DNA from 2 places in the Anaerobacillus alkaliphilus genome. Region 2 is predicted to be linked to the other one. Evidence: riboswitches for the same ligand, from Rfam matches in the RefSeq annotation. Region 2 holds a riboswitch; the other holds the start of a gene.
The links. Region 2 has a riboswitch for cobalamin ahead of DS745_RS06140 (ribonucleoside-diphosphate reductase subunit alpha). Riboswitches for the same ligand answer to the same signal wherever they lie in the genome.

Region 1: it holds a riboswitch for cobalamin, as region 2 does, so the genes downstream of both, DS745_RS00370 (ABC transporter substrate-binding protein) here and DS745_RS06140 (ribonucleoside-diphosphate reductase subunit alpha) in region 2, are expected to answer to the same signal.

Annotation. Positions count from the first base shown of each region.
Region 1 is NZ_QOUX01000001.1:62,941-70,488, reverse strand. It holds gene cbiB (adenosylcobinamide-phosphate synthase CbiB) at 1-901, opposite strand, end outside; gene DS745_RS00380 (adenosylcobinamide amidohydrolase) at 898-2,373, opposite strand; gene DS745_RS00375 (FecCD family ABC transporter permease) at 2,390-3,442, opposite strand; gene DS745_RS00370 (ABC transporter substrate-binding protein) at 3,405-4,403, opposite strand; cobalamin riboswitch at 4,630-4,816, opposite strand; gene DS745_RS00365 (MogA/MoaB family molybdenum cofactor biosynthesis protein) at 4,934-5,455, shown strand; gene DS745_RS00360 (ATP-binding protein) at 5,544-7,331, opposite strand; gene DS745_RS00355 (response regulator transcription factor) at 7,331-7,548, opposite strand, start outside.
Region 2 is NZ_QOUX01000023.1:53,569-61,116, reverse strand. It holds gene DS745_RS06165 (glycoside hydrolase family 32 protein) at 1-443, shown strand, start outside; gene DS745_RS06160 (RNA polymerase sigma factor) at 684-1,199, shown strand; gene DS745_RS06155 (lysozyme inhibitor LprI family protein) at 1,196-2,542, shown strand; gene DS745_RS06150 (lysozyme inhibitor LprI family protein) at 2,539-2,709, shown strand; gene DS745_RS06145 (glycerate kinase) at 2,742-3,908, shown strand; cobalamin riboswitch at 4,033-4,235, shown strand; gene DS745_RS06140 (ribonucleoside-diphosphate reductase subunit alpha) at 4,382-6,586, shown strand; gene DS745_RS06135 (ribonucleotide-diphosphate reductase subunit beta) at 6,600-7,548, shown strand, end outside.

The sequences.
Region 1 (7,548 bases), on a different contig from region 2:
TACAAGTTCTTAACATAATTGTGTTACTTCTCAGAATGTGATCCCGTTTTAGTGGAGTGATTGGATCACCCATAAAAGCACGTATTGATTCAACTCCTTGATAGGTATTACGGCCACCTAATTCAATTCTTAAGAGAGTTGCCATAGCTGCTTCTAACCAACCACTATTCGGACTCGGATGTTTTCTAGCATCACGAAACAATACTTTAAAGCATTCTTGTTTCTTATTTACACTTGGATTTGCTAGTAACATAGTGACAGCAGAAAGACGACTTGGAAGCCAATTTAACAGATCATCAAAACGTGCAGATGCCCAACCATATTCAAGGTAGCGAGCATTCTTATAACCTACCATTGAGTCGCATGTATTCACAGCACGATAAATCACTGCTAACACACCACCTCCAATCAACGCGTAGAAAAGTGGGGCAGTGATCCCGTCACTCGTATTTTCAGCAACAGTCTCAACTGTTCCTCGGACAATCTCTCCTTCTGGTAGGTGTTCCGTATCTCTCCCTACAATCATCGATAAGTTCTTTCTGGCCAATTCAAAATTGTTGTTTTTTAGAGGAACATAGACCTGAAGAGCTGCATCCTTAAGACCTTTCGTAGCAATAGTCGTGGATATGATGAAAGCTTCAACAGCTAGTCCAAGACCCCAATGAATGTAATAACAGATAGATAAAATAGCAAATACAACTACAGCAATTATAAATAAGTAAGAAATTAAGAAAAATATTCCCTTCCCTTTTCGGTGATTTCCTTTATTTAGAGTTTTTTCGAATAGGGATATTAGTTTTCCCATACCTACCACAGGATGCGGTAGGCGTTTAGGATCGCCAATAAGTAAATCAATCATAAAGGCCAAGGTTAAGGCTATTAGATGTGTTTCAATAGTCATGGTGTGAACAATCTCCTTTTATTACGTTCGATTGCCTTTTGTGTTGCTTCGTGAACTAAGAGACCAATAGCTTTCCCAAGAGCGGTAATCGATCCTGCATATGGAAACTCTTTCCCTTTTTGAGTTGCAGCAATCATAATACTATCAGTCGAGGTACCTGTGGCGATTGTACCCATAACTGGATCTAGTATTTCTTCGTCATGCAATGCCTTAGCTTTGGCCTCAGTAGCAGTTACCAGCGCTTGAACAAAAGCAGCTTCAGATAGGTTTCCATCAATAAATATCCAGGTATTTATTGTTCCTACTGTCGCCTTTTTCCCATCATGAAGATAAGCTTTAGAAACATCGACAGCATTAGATAAACCTGCTGTGACCATGACAAAGACAGTAAATTCTTCAAATTCCTTTATAATAAACTCTGCATCCTCCAGGACTGCAGCTGTCATCATGCCGACAGTTTCCGATACATCAAAGTTCTTTGCAGTTAAAAACTGTTTGTATTCCGTTTTTGGATCATCACAATTATAATGTTTATCTACATGACGATTGATGAACGTTCTTTCCCAACTAAATCCTGCACCCACTACTGCAGACGATAGTGTTTTAAACTGGAAAGGACTTTGAATAGCGATATATTCGTTATTTTGAGTAACAACTAATTTTTGTAGCAAGTTATCTTTTTCTGTTTCTTCATGTTTAGGGAGTAGGGTTATTAAAGGCTTTGGGACAACAGGATGTTCTTTTCTTTTTAATGATGTTTGATAAACCTTTTCAAGTTGGCTTTCTTCAAGAACAATACTAGGCTTGTTTAGATCGACCTGTTTCCCATTTTCCATTAAAAGAATACGATCACAATACAAACTAGCCATATTTAAATCATGGAGTATGGCAATTACAGAGAGAGAACGATGTTTTGCCCAAGTTTTTAAAGAATCCAATAGACTAACTTGAAAAGAGATGTCCAAATGATTTGTAGGCTCATCTAGAAGAAGAAGTTTTGGTTCTTGAGCTAACGCTCTAGCTAACAATACACGTTGCTGCTCTCCGCCACTTAGTGTGTGGAGGTATTTATCCCGAAAGTCATATACTTGTGTTTGTTTCATAGCCTCTAAGACTATTCGTTTGTCTTCATTACTATTCGTATTGAACATTCCTCGTTGGTATGGATATCTCCCTAATGAAACAATGTCCTCTACACAATACGTAAAGGACGTTTCAGTATTTTGAGGTAGAACAGCAACTTCTCTAGCAAGTTCTTTCGAAGAATATGATTCGAGCAGTCGGTCATTTAAGAAAATATCCCCATTATTTACAGGTAATAAACCACTTAATAATTTTAATAAAGTTGTCTTACCACTACCATTAGGACCAAGAATTCCTAATACTTCACCTTTTTGTAACGAGAAAGAGATGTCTTTTATGATATTTAACCCATTGTACCCGCCAGATAAACCATTCACTTGTAATAACATGTTGACCTCCAACTACTTAAACTTTCCTTGCCTTAAATAAAATAATCCCAAAAACGGGACCACCTATTAATGCTGTAATGACACCTATTGGAATTTCTGTTGGCGCAATAATTGTTCTCGCTACCAAATCTGCAAGTATTAAAAAAGCTCCTCCATTAATGCAAGCTAATGGTAATAAATGCTTATGGTCTGCTCCCCAGAGTAATCTTACCAAATGCGGGATAACTAAACCTACAAATCCAATTGTTCCTGACACTGCCACTGCTGAACCAGTTAACAATGAAGCTCCTACTAGAATGAGCAATTTCCTTGCCTGTATGTTTACACCAAGATGCTTTGCTGTTTCTTCACCGAAGCTTAGTGCGTTTAATTCTCGCCCATTAAATAATAGGAATAACGTACCTATTATAAAAAATGGGACCTGTAATTTTACATACTCCCATCCTCGCATTGAAACACTGCCCATGAGCCAACCAATAATCTGTCTTAGTTCTTCTCCTGTTAAAGCTATCATTAATGATATCAAAGATCCCAAAAATGAACTAAAGATTATACCCGTTAAGATAATAGTCTCTACAGACATTTGTCGGTGAATGACTTTTGCAAAGGAAATGACCAAAAGCAATGTAAGAAAACCAACAAGAATACTGACAATCGGCAACGTCATTTTTCCAACAAAAGGTAACGAAATACCGAAGAAGAGAACAAATACTGCACCTAATGCAGCACCTGATGATACCCCTAATGTATAAGGATCAGCTAATGGATTTTTTAAAAAACCTTGAAAAGCTGCTCCCGCAAGAGCTAAGGAAGCGCCAACTAACATAGCTAACAGCACTCGCGGGAGACGTATATTCCAAATAATATTAACTAACATTGGTTCAACTAATTCTAGGAATGGACTATAAAATAGCTTTCCCATAATAACCATTAGTATTTTCCAAATAGGAATTGAGACACTCCCTATTGAAATTCCTATAAATAACGCAATAATTAATAATACAAATGAAATAATGTAAGGAACTAAGGTTCTAGTCGTTGAAAACTTCTGGGTAAATAAGTTTTGCAAGTTGTCCTACTCCTTCAGCTAAACGAGGACCTGGTCTTGATAATGTGTCAGCATTAACATCAAAAATTTGTTCATTTTGTACAGCTGATACCGAGTCCCAACCAGCACGTTCAAGAATTTGTTGCTTCGGATTTTCAACATAATAACCGTACGTAGTAACAATAATATCCGGATTTAATACGATTACATCTTCTTCAGAGAATTGAGCCCAACCTTCAACTCCGCTAGCGACATTTGTTGCATTGATTGTTTCTAAAATCTCATGCATAAATGTATTACTACCTGTTGTCCAAAGAGTAGGATCAATTTCGAGCCATACTTTACGTTTTTCTTCACCTTTGACTTCGGCTGCTCTTTGACTAATTTCAGCAAAGCTTGCCTTTAAATCGCTAATAATTCGATGACCATTTTCAGAGAAGCCAGTTGCAACTGCAACAATATCAATCGCTCCGTATACTTCTTCAAATAAGTCTGAGTTACCTACAACTACTACAGGAATACCAGCAGCACGAACTTGATCTAACTTGTCCCCTGCAGCATACAACCCACCCTCATGAGCTAAAACTAAATCAGGCTCTAAAGATAACAATGTTTCTAAGTCAAACTCCATTTGCCCAACAGAAGCTACATCTAAAGCTTCAGCAGGGTAATTACACCAATCGCTTCGACCAACTACGTTTTCTCCTGCACCAACAGCAAATAAAGTTTCAGTAACACTAGGCATAAGTGAAACAATTCTAGTTGGTTGTGACTCAAGAGTTACTTCATTACCAACTGCATCAGTTATGGTTAATGGAAATTGTTCAGTAGTTACAACTTCCTCTTGATCTGCTACTTCCGTTTTTTCTGCGTCAACTACCGCAGGCGCTTCCTCCTGCTTTCCTTCTTCTGGACTCGTGCAGCCTAATACTACGGTAGCTGCTAAAAATAGTGATACTAGTAAAAGCATCCATTTCTTCATTTTTCCATACCCCTTTTCTTGTGTTTGGATGTAATTCAATAACAAGGATAAAACTCAGTCAGAAAAACTACATTGTTGCTTTTACATGACTAATCCAATCTTTTTGGTGAAAAAAATAAGTAAAAAAAAGAAAAAGTTCCCTTCAATGGGAACTTTTTGGTAGTCAGATATATGCAAAGTCACTAATAACTATGTACATAACTGCTTCCCCTTTTCCTCGAAGGTTTCACATTATTTCTTAAAGGCAGGTCTCCTGACTTACGCATTAACAAATGTTTTTCCTTCCCATCAAAGTATGACAGTGGACTTACAAAACATTCTAGCGTTTACAGTGGCGGGACCGTGTTGGAGTTACACCAACTTCCCTTTTAACACTTTACTTTAATAAAGTGACCTTAAAGAATACATTATTGATTTACTATTCCCATTATACATAATTATCCTAGTTTGAGAAGACCATTTTGTTTTCTTTTTTCAAATTATGGTATAATTCTACATGTATTTAGTTTATTTTATAGGAGGTTTTATCGATGGGAGTAGAAGAACATCGGAAAGAAGCGCCCAAAACGGTTAGTTGTATGATTATTACTGTTTCAGATACTCGAACTGAAGAAACAGATAAGAGTGGTCAACTTATAAGGGAATTATTAGAGGCAAACGGCAACTACAATGTCATCGACTATCATATTGTGAAAGATGAATACACTCAAATTCAATCACTTATTAGAGAAGCATCAGAACGTCCCGAGGTAGAAGCAGTTCTACTTAATGGGGGAACAGGTATTACATTTAGAGATACTACATATGAAGCTGTAAGAGATATGTTAGATAAAGAAATGCCAGGGTTTGGAGAGATATTCAGATACTTAAGTTACGCAGAAGATATTGGCCCAGCTGCTATTTTAAGCCGAGCTATTGCTGGAGTTCGTGGCGCAACAGCTGTCTTCTCGATGCCAGGATCAAGCGGTGCTGTAAAGCTAGCCATGACGAAATTAATTGTACCAGAATTAGCACATGTTATGCGTGAGATATATAAGGATGCCAAAAAATAAAAAATTCCCCTAAGGGAATTTTTTATTTTAAGTTAGCAATTTTATTTGTTAATGTTTCATAAGAAACAATCTAATTCTTTCTAAAAATCTATAATTCCTCATTTTTCGAAGGGATAAAGAAGGAAAATGTCGTACCTTCTCCTAACTTACTGTGTACTGAGACATGACCACCATGGGCCTCGACAATATTTCTTACAATAGCTAGTCCAAGTCCTGTTCCAGACCTTCCTCTCGTTCTAGCTTTATCCGCTTTATAGAAACGTTCGAACACAAATGGTAAGTCCTCTTCAGGAATACCAGAACCAGTATCACGAATATCTACTTTAATTCCTTCTCTAAGTGGCGAAACAGCTAGTGTTACTGAGCCTTGATCACTAGTATGTCTCATCGCATTATCGATTAAATTAGTAAATACTTGCTCAAGTCGATCTGGATCAACCATGATTACCTCTTCCACATCGGCAATCTCGGCCTTTAACACAATGTTATGGTCTTTAGCCAACCCTTGAAATTTGCGTAAAATTCTTCTAGAGAACTCTCGAATATTTACAGGTTCTATATTTAATTGAATATGACCAGCTTCCATTCTTGCTAAGTCAAGAAGTTCGTTTACAAGGCGCCCCATTCTTAGAGACTCATCATAAATGATTTGAGCAATCTCTTTCTTTTCCTCTTCAGAACCAGCAATGTCATCGATTATTGCCTCGCTATAGCCTTGCAACATGGCAATTGGAGTTCTTAATTCATGTGAAACATTTGCAATAAAATCTTTTCGAAGTTTATCATGTAGCCTCTCCTCAGTCATGTCTCGGAGTACTGCTACTGCCCCACGAACGAAATTTTCGTCATAAAGTGGCGTCATTAGTACAACCCATGTACGACCTTGTACGTCTACTTCTACCATTTGTTCTTTTTCTAGTGCAACAACTTGCTGAAACAATTTCTTTATCGCAGCAGGTAGATCATCTGTTACATCCCCACTCTTTAAACTCTGTTCAAAATACCAAGCCTGAATAAATTGCTCAGCTGGTGGGTTTGTAACTACAATACATCCCTTTCGATCTAAGGTAATAACACCATCTGCCATACTACTCAGAATTCTCGATAGCTGTTCTTTTTCTTGATTTAAAGCAGTTAGGTTCGTGTTTAAGACCCTACCCATACGGTTAAATGCCATTGCTAGAGAACCAATTTCGTCTCTTGTTAAAATAGGTACTTTTGTATCAAAATTACCTTTTGCGACTTCTAAAGAAGCTTGTCGCATTTTACGAAGTGGGGCCGTAATTCTGGTGGATAAGAAAAAGGCAAAAATAGTTGTTAACACAATCGCAATTCCTGCAGCTAAAAATATAATATTTTTTGTTTGGGTTAATGCTTCTTCAACAACTTCTAAATATTGATAGAGATAAAGTACTCCCGTTCGATTTTGTACCAATTGAATAGGCATACCGACAACTAATACTTCGTTATGAATTTCTTCCCCATCTGAATAAAAAGGAAAGTCACCTCTTGTAATAATTACCTCACCATCAGTAACTACCTTTAGTAACTCTGGATTTGTCTCAAAAAGTTCAACTGGAATTTTATCATTCTCGTTTGGATAATACCAAAACTCATCACCATCTAACACTAACAATAGCTTCATTGCATAGTTATCAATGATTCGCTGTGTTGTTGAAAGAGCCGCTTCCTCAGTTTCGTATTCTTCTAAAATGGAAGCAATCATTACCGCGTGATTTGTAAGTTGTTCTTCTGCCTGATCGGTATGAAACTTCTCAAAATACTGCAAAAGCATAATTGTTAGTACCGTTAAAACTACCGATACTAACAATAAAAACGTAAACCAAAGCTTTCCAACGACACTTCGCCAGAACATTACTCTTTCACTGCCTCAAATTTATACCCAACACCCCATACAGTTGAAATCATCGCTGCAGCATCTGGCGAAATGCGATTTAACTTTTCACGGAGACGTTTTATGTGAGTATCAACTGTCCGTAAGTCTCCAAAAAATTCATAGTTCCAAACATCTTTCAACAACTGTTCACGAGCAAACACTTTATCAGGTGACTGAGCTAAATAGAAAAGCAACT
Region 2 (7,548 bases):
GTGAGTTTATAGAGTACCGCAACATCAAGATGAAAGGTGAAGCAAAGCTCCCAGGTATTTCGGGAGATTGCATAGAGTTAGAAGTTGTCGTGGATGCGAAAACTTCAGCTGAATTCGGATTAAAACTTCGAGTAGATGAAGAAAGACAACAAGAAACAGTACTAGTTTATCATGCGAGAGAAGAAACCCTCACGTTTGACCGAAAAAAAGCAGGAGTTGGTCCAAGAGGAATACGTAAAGCACCTGCGGTATTAAAAAATGGTCAGTTACACTTACATATTTATATTGATAAGTCATCTATTGAAGTGTTTATCAATGGAGGTGAACAGGTGATGACTGGGCGAGTGTACCCGAGTGAACAAGCAACTGGAATTTGCTTTTTTGCTGAGGATGAATTGGAAATAGTCTCCTTAAAGAAGTGGGATATAGGTAAGAGTATATAATAATGAAAGACATAATTGTTATTTTATTACTGTAGTGGCACTCGTTTGCACCAAGATTGGGAATTTCCTACCTAGGTAGAAGAGGTTGAGGAAGTTTTAAGTTAATCTATACGAAAAAGAGGAGAATACTAAGTATCTCCTCTTTTTTGATAGTTTATGGAATTTTTTAAAAGTGTAACTTTTTTCATTATCAACCGTTGATAAAGTAAAAATATATCGTTTAGAAAGGAAAGGAACCTTTTGGAGAATTCAATTATTAAGGAGCAAGTCAATCAATGGTACCTTGACTATAGCAATGACATTTACCAGTATGTGTTATTTATGATTGGTGATCATGAACGGGCAAAGGACTTTATGCAAGAGACCTTCTTACTTGCTTTTGACAAATACACGTCATTTCAAGGTGGGAGTGCAAAGGGGTGGCTTTTTCGAATTGCTAGAAACCTAACGATAGACTTTATTAGAAAGGATAGACCGATAGCGTACTTATTCAATCGGACTCCCTACATTGCATCTGAGATCAACACTCCTGAAAAAATTGCAACATTAAATGAAACAGAAAAAGAACTATACTGTGCACTCCATAAGTTAAGAAGGGCACACCGAGATGTCATTATTTTAAGAAAAATAAAGGATTTTTCGATTCAAGAAACAGCCAATATTCTTGAATGGAGCGAAAGTAAGGTAAAGACTACTTTATTAAGGGGTCTAAAAGCTTTAAAGGAGCAATTGGAAAAGGAGGGCTTTTCGCAATGAGAAAATTTGACGATTTAGACAAATGGGATAAAGAGTTTGATGGTATACAAGAAAAAATAACGATCTCAGAAGATGAAAAGTCTAAAATATTCAATCAAATGAATGTAATGTTTGATAAAAGAACCTCGAAAACGACTGGAAAGAAAAGGTCCTACCAATATAAGTACTATCTATCATTCGCTGCCGTTGCGCTCATTTTAAGCATTCTATTAGCTCCTATGTTGCAAAAAGTGGTTGAGGACAACGAATATCAGGCGCTACCTTCAGAAGAAAAACTCCTATTTGGTGATGTAACTAACATGGGTGTTGTTGAATTTATTAAAGTAAGCTGGAATGAAGAAGATATTTACTTTTATTTGAATGATGCAGATATGGTTAAAGTATCCGATGAGTTGCAGAAGTTGAAAATTACCGAAAATGAATTTGCTGAGACGCTAGAGTCGGCGCAACCTAACCAGTTTTTACTAACAATTTCTTTTAATTCAAGTGAAGAAATTTATAGTACGGTAATGGTCGATGTGAATGGAACGGTTTATATTAGGAATAGTTTTACGACAGGAGAGATACCGACTTCTTTCATTAGTGAAGGAAATAAAGCCTTTTACGAATTAGTAGGTGGCATTGTAGAAAAACAGATCCAAGACGAGGAAGAAATGGGATTAGAGGGACTACCTCCGACAGCGTTAGAAGCGGCAACAACAATAATCAGGGCACTTAAAAATGAGGATATGGCAACAGTTGCAGTATGGGCACACTACGAAAAAGGGGTTCGTTTTTCTCCTTATGCTAATGTTGATATGGAGACTGACATCGTTTTGACCAGAAATCAGTTGGAAGGTTTCATGAAAGATTCTACTAAACGAGTTTGGCGAACCTCATCTAGCTTACATCAGCAGATTGAGTTAACAAATGAAGAATATTATAAAAACTATGTATACGGTGTAGACTTCATGAATGCAGAAGTTGCATTAAATCAGATACTTGGGCAAGATAGCTCACTAGAGAACTTGACTGCAGTCTATCCTAGAGAGAGCCATGACTTCGTTGATTATCATATTGAAGCAGGCCCTAATGGAATGGGTTGGCGTAGTCTTCGACTTGTATTTGAGAAAATAGGTGAAGATCGTGCGCTCGTAGGCATTATTCATGACCAACCTGAGACCAATATAAAAGAAGACTATCTAACAAAACTTAATGATATTGAAAATAGCTTAACTGAAAACTCACAAGCTGTAACTCAATTAGAAATGATCCAGGCTCAAAGTGAGGAGTTCACTCAATGGGATGATGCTTTAAATGAAATCTATAGCGCACTTGAAATCGATTACCTCAGAGTGAAATGACAAAGCTAAGGGAAGAACAACGAGGGTGGATAAAATATAGAGATGAAGAGGCAAAGAAAAGATCAAAGGTTTTTGAAGGAGGAACGATGGAGTCATTAGAATATATTAGTACACAAGCCCGAATTACGAAAGAAAGATGCTTTGAATTAGTTGAAGAGTATATGTAGTCTCTTATTGCAGATAGGGGAGGAGTTTTCAGATGAAGATCGTTATTGCACCTGATTCCTTTAAAGAAAGCTTAACAGCATTAGAAGTAGCTAATGCAATTGAAGAGGGTTTAAAAGAAGTGTTACCCAATAGCCATTTAGTAAAAATACCAATGGCTGATGGCGGGGAGGGCACTGTTCAATCATTAGTAGATGCAACAGGGGGGACAATTGAAACCACCACTGTTACTGGCCCGTTAGGAAATACAGTTCAAGCCTCGTATGGCTTACTAGGTGATGGCAAAACAGTAGTAATTGAAATGGCTGCTGCATCAGGTATTCACTTAGTACCTTTTGATAGAAGAAACCCAATGCATACAACGACTTGGGGAACAGGAGAATTAATTAAGGTTGCGTTGGATAAGGGTGTAGAGAAAATGATCATTGGTATCGGAGGAAGCGCCACTAATGACGGGGGAGCTGGGATGTTACAAGCTCTTGGAACCAATCTCCTTGATGAAAAAGGAAATCAAATTCCTCTTGGAGGTATGGGTTTAGAAAAGTTAGCCAAAATTGATGCCTTCTCCCTCGATCCCCGTTTACAAGAAGTAAAGATTGTCGTCGCTTGTGATGTCAATAATCCGTTAACAGGCCCAAAAGGAGCTTCGGCAATTTTTGGACCGCAAAAAGGGGCTACACCTGAACAAATTCTTCAGTTGGATTACAACTTAGCTCACTATGCTGCTATTATTCGACGTGATCTAGGAAAAGACATTGAGCATCTTCCAGGCGCCGGTGCTGCAGGAGGATTAGGAGCTGGACTACTCGCTTTTCTGTCTGCTGAACTAAAGCGTGGTGGAGATCTAGTGATTGAAGCAACGAATTTGGAAGATGCAGTTCGGGACGCTGACCTAGTCATCACCGGCGAAGGTGGAATTAATCATCAAACAATACATGGGAAAACACCTACTTGCGTAGCCTTAACTGCCAAAAAACATGGTGTACCAGTTATTGCAATAGCCGGAAGTTTAACAAACGACTATAGAAATGTTCATGAGCATGGCATTGATGCGGTATTTAGTATCGTACCAGGTGTTGTATCGCTAGAAGAAGCACTCGAAAACGGATACGAAAATGTAAAAAACACTGCGCGAAATCTTGGAGCAGTCATAAAGTTGTTATCAATAAGAAAAGCATCTAGTCAGTGTAAAACTGACTAAATTCTTCCTCATTCGACTCTAGTAAAAAATAAATGATTGCAATTTATTCTTTCCTAGGATAAAATTACAACTACAATATATAGTGCGTGGCAATTGAGTTATGACTGTATATGGATAAAAGTGAATATGATTTGGAAATACAGGTGTCTAGTTTTATAGACTTAATAGGGAATTCGGTGAAAGTCCGAAACTGTCCCCGCAACTGTAAATGTGGACGAAATGAGAAAACCACTGTATAAGAACGTCACGTTTTGTGGTACTTATATGGGAAGGCTCAGAGTAGGAAGAAGCATAAGTCAGGAGACCTGCCTGTTTTCCAAGTTTCTTCGTCTTCGGGGATTGGGACTAGGAACGGTACGGGGATCTATGTATCTTTCTAGTCGCAGACCCCTTTGTTAAGCATTGTACCGTTTTTAACCTCTTCTCTGATGAAGGGGTTTTTATTTTGGTATAACTGAAAGGTGGTTACAACTATGAAGGTAGGAATTAGTTGGGAAGAGGAATTACAAGGAATTTTGAGGCAGTATCCTGATCTGGATACGATTTCGTTCCAAGGAAAGATAAATACATTATTAGATAACGTCGAAAAAGAAAAAGTCTTGCACTTATTAATTTTAGAGTCACTTGATAGAGTGACGAGTGAGGAACCAAATTGGACGTATGTTGCTGCAAGAATATATCTATTAGACTTGTATGAAGAAATTGAAAAAAATCGAGGTGGACAAGCCTATCAATCATTACATGATTTAATAGTAGCTCTTACTAATAAGGGCATTTACCGTAGTGATTTACTACAAGATTATTCTTCAACAGAAATTCACGAGTTAGAGAAAATTATTCTTCCTGAAAATGATCATTTATTTACATACATTGGATTAAAAACCTTGGCAGACCGCTATTTGGCGAGAACGCATGAAGGACTCTTATATGAATTACCACAAGAACGATTTTTAATCATTGCCATGACACTACTGAGTAAGGAACCAAAATCATTTAGATTACAATATGTCAAAGAGGCCTACTGGGCATTATCCAATCTTTACATGACGGTAGCAACGCCTACGCTAGCCAACGCTGGGAAAAGCTATGGACAGCTATCTAGCTGCTTTATAGATACAGTGGATGATAGTTTGCGAGGCATATTTGATAGTAATACAGATGCCGCAACGGTAAGTAAAAATGGTGGTGGACTTGGTTTATATTTAGGGAAAATACGGGCAAAGGGCTCTTCAATTAAAGGCTTTAAAGGCAATTCTTCAGGTGTATTACCTTGGATGAAACAGCTTAATAACACGGCCGTAAGCGTCGATCAATTGGGACAGCGTCAAGGAGCGATTGCAGTTTATCTAGACATTTGGCATAAAGATATATTGGCATTTTTAGATGCCAAACTAAACAACGGTGATGAGCGCTTCCGAACACATGACTTATTCACTGGCGTGTGTATTCCAGACATTTTTATGGAGAAAGTCGAAAACCGAGAGAATTGGTATCTATTTGATCCACATGAAGTTCGCCAAGTTATGGGTTTTTCATTAGAGGATTATTTTGATGAGCAAAAAGGTGAAGGAACATTTCGGACTAAGTATGAGGAATGTATCGCAACTGATGCTCTCTCTAGAGAAGCTATTCCTGCGATTGAAATCATGAAAAGACTGATGGTTTCACAATTAGAAACAGGGACACCGTATATGTTCTATCGAGATACGGTCAACCGTCTTAACCCCAATAAACATGCCGGGATGATTTATGGTTCGAATCTTTGTACTGAAATTATGCAAAACATGAGTCCAACTTTGGTGAAGGAAGAAGTGACTCAAGATGGAAATATCGTAATAACGAAACAGCCAGGTGATTATGTAGTTTGTAACTTAAGTTCCATTTCACTTGCAAAAGCAGTTACTGACGATGTCCTAAAACGGCTAATTCCTATCCAGGTACGAATGCTTGATAATGTGATCGACCTTAATAAAATTGATGTCCCACAAGCGCAGTTAACAAATCAAAAATATCGTGCCATTGGTTTGGGTACATTTGGTTGGCATCATCTTTTGGCTATTAAACAAGTGAAGTGGGAGTCCGAGGAAGCAGTTCGGTTTGCAGATGCTTTATATGAAGAAATTAATTATCTTTCTATTAAAGCAAGTCTAGAATTGGCCAAAGAAAAGGGTGTCTATCCGGTATTTAAAGGATCTGACTGGGAAAATGGCCAATACTTTGAAGCTAGGAACTACCAAACGGATAGGTGGCAGGAACTCAAAGAGGAAGTGAAGCAATACGGCCTTCGCAATGGTTATTTGCTAGCGGTGGCGCCAAATTCAACAACCTCGATTATCGCTGGCTCTACTGCTTCTATCGATCCAATCTTTAAAAAAGAGTACTCTGAGGAAAAGAAAAACTATAAAATTACAGTGACAGCACCTGATTTGAATGCAACGACTACCTGGTACTATAAATCTGCTCATAACATTGACCAACACTGGAGCATTAAACAGAATGCAGCAAGACAAAAACATATTGATCAGGCCATTTCATTTAATTTATATGTAAAAAATACGGTTCGAGCGAAGGACTTATTAGACCTACACATAGAAGCTTGGAAACAAGGTCTAAAAACAACCTATTATGTTCGATCAACAGCTACAGAGTTAGACGATTGTGAAAGTTGTTCTAGTTAGGAGGGATGAGTCAATGACCACATTACACCCGAGGAAATTATATGATGTAACCGCACCAAATGCATCTACAGGCATAATTAATGGCCAAAGCTCAAATGTTTTAAACTGGGATGATGTTCGCTTCCCTTGGGCTTATCCACTCTACAAAAATATGTTAGCAAACTTCTGGACACCGTTTGAAATCAACATGTCCACAGATATCAAACAGTATGAAAAATTAAGTTTAGTAGAGAAAGAAGCATTCAATAAGATTATTGGTTTATTAGCTTTTTTAGACAGTATTCAAACAGACTATTCCATGCATGTAGCGAGATATCTAACAGACTCTAGTTTATCAGCATTAATGACGGTACTAGCTTTTCAAGAGGTAGTCCACAATCAAAGCTATTCTTATGTCTTATCTAGCGTTGTTCATAAACAAAAACAAGATGAGATTTTTGAGTATTGGAAGCATGATCCAATCCTTCGAGAAAGAAATGATTTTATCGCTGAAGGTTATAATCGTTTTATCAATGATCCAACTCCTCAAACATTGCTTGAGTCGATTGTCTATGATGTGATTTTAGAAGGTCTAAATTTTTATTCTGGTTTTAGCTTCTTCTATAACCTAGCAAGAAATCAGAAAATGGTTTCAACTTCGACAATGATCAATTACATTAATCGTGATGAACAGTTGCATGTTTATTTATTTTCAAATATTTTTAAAGAACTACGAAAAGAGTATCCTGAATTAAATAGTGAAGCTAACGACCAGTTTGTACAAGCTACATTCAGGCGAGCTGCTGAGCTGGAAATCCAATGGGGTCGTCATATTATTGGAGAAAAAATTTCTGGTATTCAAATGGAGGATTTAGAATCCTATATCAAATTTATCGCGAATAAACGAGTCAATGAATTGGGAATTGAGAGGCCGTTTGAGGGGTACCGTACAAATCCAATGAAATGGATTAAAGCCTATGAAG